3 regions of the Streptomyces chengbuensis genome follow, and region 3 is predicted to be linked to each of the others. Evidence: riboswitches for the same ligand, from Rfam matches in the RefSeq annotation. Region 3 holds a riboswitch; each other region holds the start of a gene.
The links. A riboswitch is a leader RNA that binds a small molecule or an ion and turns the genes downstream of it on or off. The one in region 3 is predicted to bind cobalamin.
Positions count from the first base shown of each region.

Region 1: it holds a riboswitch for cobalamin, as region 3 does, so the genes downstream of both, QRN89_RS10320 (SCO2321 family membrane protein) here and QRN89_RS02620 (energy-coupling factor ABC transporter permease) in region 3, are expected to answer to the same signal.
Region 2: it holds a riboswitch for cobalamin, as region 3 does, so the genes downstream of both, cobN (cobaltochelatase subunit CobN) here and QRN89_RS02620 (energy-coupling factor ABC transporter permease) in region 3, are expected to answer to the same signal.

Region 1 covers NZ_CP129137.1:2,316,191-2,318,347, reverse strand. The annotation lists gene QRN89_RS10320 (SCO2321 family membrane protein) at 1-1,218, opposite strand, end outside; cobalamin riboswitch at 1,332-1,468, opposite strand; gene QRN89_RS10315 (Strvi_7410 family MBL fold metallo-hydrolase) at 1,725-2,157, opposite strand, start outside.
Region 2 covers NZ_CP129137.1:4,132,217-4,134,373, reverse strand. The annotation lists gene cobN (cobaltochelatase subunit CobN) at 1-1,088, opposite strand, end outside; cobalamin riboswitch at 1,131-1,257, opposite strand; gene QRN89_RS18305 (ferredoxin-like domain-containing protein) at 1,308-2,157, shown strand, end outside.
Region 3 covers NZ_CP129137.1:574,615-576,771, forward strand. The annotation lists gene dhaK (dihydroxyacetone kinase subunit DhaK) at 1-70, shown strand, start outside; gene dhaL (dihydroxyacetone kinase subunit DhaL) at 161-757, shown strand; gene QRN89_RS02615 (PTS-dependent dihydroxyacetone kinase phosphotransferase subunit DhaM) at 754-1,155, shown strand; cobalamin riboswitch at 1,200-1,392, shown strand; gene QRN89_RS02620 (energy-coupling factor ABC transporter permease) at 1,422-2,114, shown strand; gene QRN89_RS02625 (energy-coupling factor ABC transporter substrate-binding protein) at 2,111-2,157, shown strand, end outside.

The sequences.
Region 1 (2,157 bases), 1.7 Mb from region 3:
GATGCCGGCTCCGGCGGCGAGACCGGCCCCGACGATCCACCAGATGCCGGCGCTGTCGCCGCCCTTGTGCTCCTCGCCGGCCTCGCCCTGCGCCCTCGGGGCGGGCGGCGCGGTGGTGGAGACCGGCGCGGGACCGGTCGCGTTCAGCTGCCGGACGAGGTCGGCGCCGCCGAAGTCCCGCGGGTCGTCGCCGTGGGCGTGCGCGGCGAGGATCAGCTGCGCGTACGCGGCCGGGCCGCCGTCCTTCGCCCAGGCGGCGGAGTTCTTCTCCAGCCACTGGACCGACTTGTCCGCCTTGTCGCCGTGCCCGGCGGCGGAGAGCGCGAGGACCGCGTCCGCGGTGTTGCCGAAGTCGGGCAGCGGCGCCGGGTCGGTGGCGCCGGGCATCGGCGGCGAGTCCAGGTGGCCGGTCTTCGCCAGCGTCCTGGCCAGGTACGCGGCGCCGTTGCGGGCCGACTGCTCGGGGGTGGCCTTCGCCGGGGAGTCGCAGGCGGCGGGGGAACCGTCCGGCTCCGGGCCGGAGACGACCAGTCCGCGGCCCAGCCCGGCGAGCACGGCGGCCGCGGTGGCGTCGCCGTTGGCGAGCAGCTTGCCGGTCTTGTCGGGCTGGTAGGCGAACGCGCCGCCGCCGGTCTTGTCCGCGCACGGCACGGCGAACGTGACCAGCGCGTCGAACGGGCTCCTGCCGCTCTTCGACTTCACCTCGCCGGGCCGCGCCTTCGCCGCGGCGAAGGCGCCGATCACGACGGACGTGGAGTTCGCGTCGGAGGGCATGCCGGGGTTGTAGCTCCAGCCGCCGTCCTCGTTCTGCACCGACTTCAGCCACTCGAGGCCCTTGTCCACGGCGTCCCCGTGGCCGCCGAGGGCACGCAGGGCCTGCACCGCGGCGGCGGTGGCGTTGGTGTCCAGCATCGTCTTCGCGTCGCACGGCCGGGACGCGTCGGCACGGTAGGAGGCGAAGCCGCCGTTGTCGCACTGCTGCCCGGTGAGCCAGTCGACGGCCTGCTCGGCGGGCACGGTCTTGACGACGTCCTGGGCGAGCAGCGCCAGCGACTGCCGCCACACACCGTCGTAGGTCGGGTCCTTCGTGCCGTACAGCCCGGCCGGGAGCGCGGCCGAGGGGGAGGGCGTGGGGGCGGCCGTCGCCGCGGGGGCAGCGGCCGCGCAGAGCACGGCGGAAGCGGCGGCGAGCGCTGCTGCGCTGCGGCGAACGGACATGGCGGGCTGGGCCTCTCCTGCGGGGAGCCGGGCACAGGCACGCTGAGGTACCAGGCTCCGGCCCCGTATTCCTCGACGGTGCCTGCCAGCGGGCCGGTCCCGATGGCACGAGCCGGTCACGGCCGGTACGGGGCATTCCGACTCACCGCCTGCGACGGCGGCTCACGGCTGCGGGTCAGCGCCGGATTCGCACCGGCTTCCCCCCGTACGGGTGTGATGACGACTCGCACACTCTACCGGCCCGTAATCCCCGTCCCTCGGGACGGGCGGCCGGGTGCGGCATGAGCCCCGGCGGCCGTGCCCACCGTGCCTCGCGGTGGATCTTGGCGGGACCCGGCGGTACCGGGGTGGCGCTCCGGCTCGGGCGTGGCTCGGTTCAGCCCGGCGGCTTCCGCGACGGGTCCGGTCCGTGCGGATCCCGGCGGGTCCGTCATCCCCGGCGTGAGAGTCCGGTTCACCTGGGCCCCGGTGCGGTCCGGGCCCGCCGTCGCCCGCACCCCGCCGGCTCAGCCCACCGCGACGTACGCCACCGGGTCGCTGCCCGGCACCGCCTCCACGCGGCCCAGCTTCACCAGGCGCCGCAGATGGGCCTCGGCCTCCGAGACGGCGATGGTGCGGGAGCCGTAGGGGATCTCGTCCCACGGCCGGTTCCACTCCATGCGCTCGGCCAGCCGCCAGGGGGTGAGCGGTGCGGCGAGGAGGGACAGCAGCCCGGTCAGCCGCTCCTCGTGGTGGGCGAGGAGCTCCCGGACCCGGGCCGTGGCGTCGGTGAAGGGGTGCTGGTGCGCCGGGAGCACCTCGGCGGCGCCGAGACGGCCCACGCGTTCCAGGGAGTCCAGGTAGTCGCCGAGGGGGTCGGTGACCGTGGAGTCGTCGGGATCCTCGTACAGGCCGATGTGGGGGCTGATGCCGGGGAGCAGATGGTCGCCGGAGAACAGG
Region 2 (2,157 bases), 3.6 Mb from region 3:
GCCACGGCGGAAGCGGGGGTGTCGAGGCCGACGGCGTTGCCGATGCGGGAGTGCTTCGTCGGGTACGCGGAGAGGACGAGCGCGAGGCGCTTCTCGGCGTTCGGGATGTGCCGCAGCCGGGCGTGGCGGACGGCGATGCCGGCGACGCGGGCGGCGCGCTCCGGGTCGGCGACGTACGCGGGGAGGCCGTCCTCGTCGATCTCCTTGAACGAGAACGGCACGGTGATCAGCCGGCCGTCGAACTCGGGCACGGCGACCTGGCTGGCGGCGTCCAGCGGGGACAGGCCCTCGTCGTTCTCCTCCCAGGCGCTGCGCGAGCCGGTCAGGCACAGTGCCTGCAGCACGGGCACGTCGAGCGAGGCGAGCGCGCCCGCGTCCCACGCCTCGTCGTCCCCCCCGGCCTGGGCCTCGGCCGGCCGGGTGCCGCCCGCGGCGAGGACGGTGGTGACGACGGCGTCGGCGTCGCGGAGCCGTTCCAGCAGCTCCGGCTCGGGGGCGCGCAGCGAGGCGACGTACAGCGGGAGGGCCCGGCCGCCCGCGTCCTCGACCGCGTCGCACAGGGCGCCGACGAAGGCGGTGTTGCCGCTCATGTGGTGGGCCCGGTAGTAGAGCACCGCGACGAGCGGGCCGCTGACGCGACGCGGGGTGCGCTCCAGCTCGCCCCAGGTGGGGGCGGGCGCGGGCGGCGCGAAGCCGTGGCCGGTGAGCAGGACGGTGTCGGACAGGAACCGGGCGAGCTGCTCCAGGTTGTCCGGGCCCCCGTGGGCGAGGTAGGCGTGTGCCTCCGCCGCGATGCCGACGGGAACGGTGGAGGCCTCCATCAGCTGGGCGTCCGGGGCCTGTTCACCGGTGAGGACGACCACCGGGCGGCCCTGCGCCAGCAGTGCGTCGAGGCCCTCCTGCCAGGCGCGGATGCCGCCGAGGAGGCGCACGACGACCAGATCGGTGCCGTCGAGGAGCTCGGGCAGCCGGTCGAGCGGGAGTCGGGAAGGGTTAGCGAAGCGGTACCGGACCGGGCCCTCGGCGGCACGGGCGCTGAGCAGGTCGGTGTCGGAGGTCGACAGCAGCAGGATCGTCGCGTGCGTCATCGCGTGCGCAGGCCTTCCTCGGGGTTTCCGCGCCCCGGGTGGTCGTGGTCGGCGGGAGTTCCTGACTCACCGGATCCCGTCGCCGGGGCCCGGTTCACAGTGGCGGGACCGCGCCGGATTCTCACCGGGCTTCCTCCCTAGGGCCCTGGGACCCTGTGCCGTTTTGCATAGTAGAGGCTGCGGCCCGCCGGCAGGGCGGTCACCTGGAAGGACGTGGGTATGCTCGCCGCCATGCCGCCCACACCGACAACACCCCCGGACCGGGGCGAACCGCGTATACGGGACCGAGGCGACGCCTGCCCGGGCGCGCTGCGGCTGCATGCGGCGGACGACGGGCGGCTGGCCCGACTTCGCCTGCCCGCAGGCTTGTTGACGGCACGTCAGATCCATGCGCTGGCTGCCGCGGCCGGACGTCTGGGCGACGGGGCCCTGAGCGTCACCTCCCGGGGCAACGCGGAGTTGCGCGGCCTGGCGGACGGCTGCGGGGCGGAACTCGCGGAACTGCTGCGCGAGGCCGGGCTGCTGCCCTCCGAGGCCCATGAGCGGGTACGCAACGTCGTCGCCTCACCGCTGGCCGGACTGGACGGACTCGGCCGCGCCGACGTGCAGTTGTGGGCCCGGGAGCTGGACGCGCTGCTGTGCGCGAGCGGGTGGGCCACGGGACTTTCGGGACGGTTCCTCTTCGCCCTGGACGACGGCCGGGGCGATGTGGCCCGGCTCGGTGCGGATGTGACGTTGCTCGCAGAGGCGGACGGGCGGGCGGTGCTGCGGACCGGGCGCCACGCCTTCCGGGTGCGTGCCGTCGACGCCGCGCGGGCCGCGCTCGCCGCCGCGGAGGCTTTCCTGTCCGCGGCCGCCGGAGCGGGCACGGGCGCCTGGCGCGTACGGGAGCTGCCGGAGGGGCAGGACATCGCCGTGGGCGCGGGGCTGGCACGGGCGGGGGTGGCGGCGGAACCACTGCTCCCTCCCGACGGAACGGGAGGCTCCGCCCCGGATCCGGTCCCGGGCGGGCCCGTGGACGGGTGCGCGGGCCCCGGCACCGGACCGCTGCCCGGTGTCGTGGAGGGAC
Region 3 (2,157 bases):
GGCGGACGAGGACATCCTGCGGCTGTGGGACGCCCCGGTGGAGACGCCCGCGCTGCGCTGGGGCCGCTGAGCCATGCCCGGCCCGGCCGACGACGGCGCCGCGTCCGCGGGCCGCGACGACGCGCGCCGGGAAGCCGACGTGCCACGACAAGGAGACGCTGTGCTCGACGCGGATTTCTTCCTCCGCTGGATGAACGCCCTCGCCGAGGCCGTGGACCGCGAGGCAGGCCGGCTCACCGAGCTCGACGCCGCGATCGGGGACGCCGACCACGGGACCAATCTGCAGAGGGGCTTCACGGCGGTGAAGGCGGCGCTGGAGAAGGACGCGCCGGCCACCCCGGGTGCCGTACTGATGCTGACCGGACGGCAGTTGATCTCGACGGTCGGCGGCGCGTCGGGGCCGCTGTACGGGACGCTGCTGCGGCGTGCGGGCAAGGCGCTCGGCGACGAGCCCGAGGTGTCGCGGGCCCAGCTCGCAGAGGCGCTGCGCGCGGGGATCGCCGCGGTGGCCCAACTCGGCGGCGCGAAGGCCGGGGACAAGACGATGCTGGACGCGCTGGAGCCCGCGGCCACGGCGCTGGACGAGTCCTTCGCGGCAGCGCGGGAGGCCGCCGACGAGGGTGCGGCCGCGACCGTGCCGATGCTGGCCCGCAAGGGCCGGGCGAGTTATCTGGGCGAGCGCAGCATCGGGCACCAGGACCCGGGGGCGACGTCCTCCGCCCTGCTGATCGGCACCCTCGAGGAGGCCGCACGATGACGATGGTCGGGATCGTCCTCGTCTCGCACAGTGCGCAGGTCGCCGCGTCGGTCGCCGATCTCGCCCGCGGGCTCGCGGGCGCGGGCGACGCCGTGCCGGTCGCCGCGGCGGGCGGGACCGCCGACGGAGACCTCGGCACCAGTGCGGAGCTGACGGCCCGCGCCGCGCACGAGGTGGACCGGGGCGCCGGGGTGGCCGTGCTGGTCGACATCGGCAGCGCGGTGCTGACGGTGAAGACGCTGCTGGCCGAGGGCGACGAACTCCCGGAGGGGACCAGGCTCGTGGACGCGCCGTTCGTCGAGGGAGCCGTCGCCGCGGTGGTCACCGCGGCGGCCGGCGCGGATCTGGACGCGGTGGAGGCGGCGGCGGCGGAGGCGTACGGATACCGGAAGGTGTGACGGTACGCATCCGTGCGCGGCTTGTGATGCACCTGGTCAACGCACTAATGTCGCAGGGCCTTGGTGAACGGGAAACCGGTGGAGTACCGGTGCGGCCCTCGCCACTGTGATCGGGAAGTCCGGCTCTCTCCGCAAGGAAGCCACTGGACCACCACGGGAGACCGCGGTGTCCGGGAAGGCGGAGCCCGGGCGGCAGGACCCGTCAGCCAGGAGACCGGCCAGGGCGCGTTGTCCATCCACGAGGTGCTGGAGAGGGTCTCCCAACCATGCATATAGCCGAGGGGTATCTGCCCCCTGTGCACGCGGCCGCCTGGGGCGTCGCGTCCGCACCCTTCGTGATCCACGGCGTACGGGCGCTCACCCGTGAGGTCAAGGCGAACCCCGAGTCGACACTGCTGCTCGGCGCGTCCGGTGCCTTCACGTTCGTCCTGTCGGCGCTCAAGATCCCTTCCGTGACCGGCAGTTGCTCGCACCCGACCGGCACCGGTCTGGGCGCGATCCTGTTCCGGCCGCCGATCATGGCGGTCCTCGGCACGATCACCCTGCTCTTCCAGGCACTGCTGCTGGCCCATGGCGGACTGACCACGCTCGGCGCGAACGTCTTCTCGATGGCGATCGTCGGGCCGTGGGCCGGATTCGGGGTGTACGCGCTGCTCCGGCGGTCCGGGGTTCCGCTGATGGTGAGCGTGTTCTTCGGAGCGTTCGTGGCGGACCTGTCCACGTACTGCGTCACCAGCGTGCAGCTGGCGCTGGCGTTCCCCGACCCGGGCAGCGGCATCGCGGGTGCGCTGGCCAAGTTCGGCGGCATCTTCGCCGTCACCCAGATCCCGCTGGCCGTCAGCGAGGGCCTGCTCACCGTGCTGGTGATGCGGCTGCTCGTGCAGTCCAGCAAGGGTGAGCTGACCCGGCTCGGAGTGCTCCTCCAGGGCGGGACGACGAAGGAGGCCGCGGTCCGATGAGCCGTGACGCGAAGATCAACACGCTGCTGCTGGCGATCGTGGC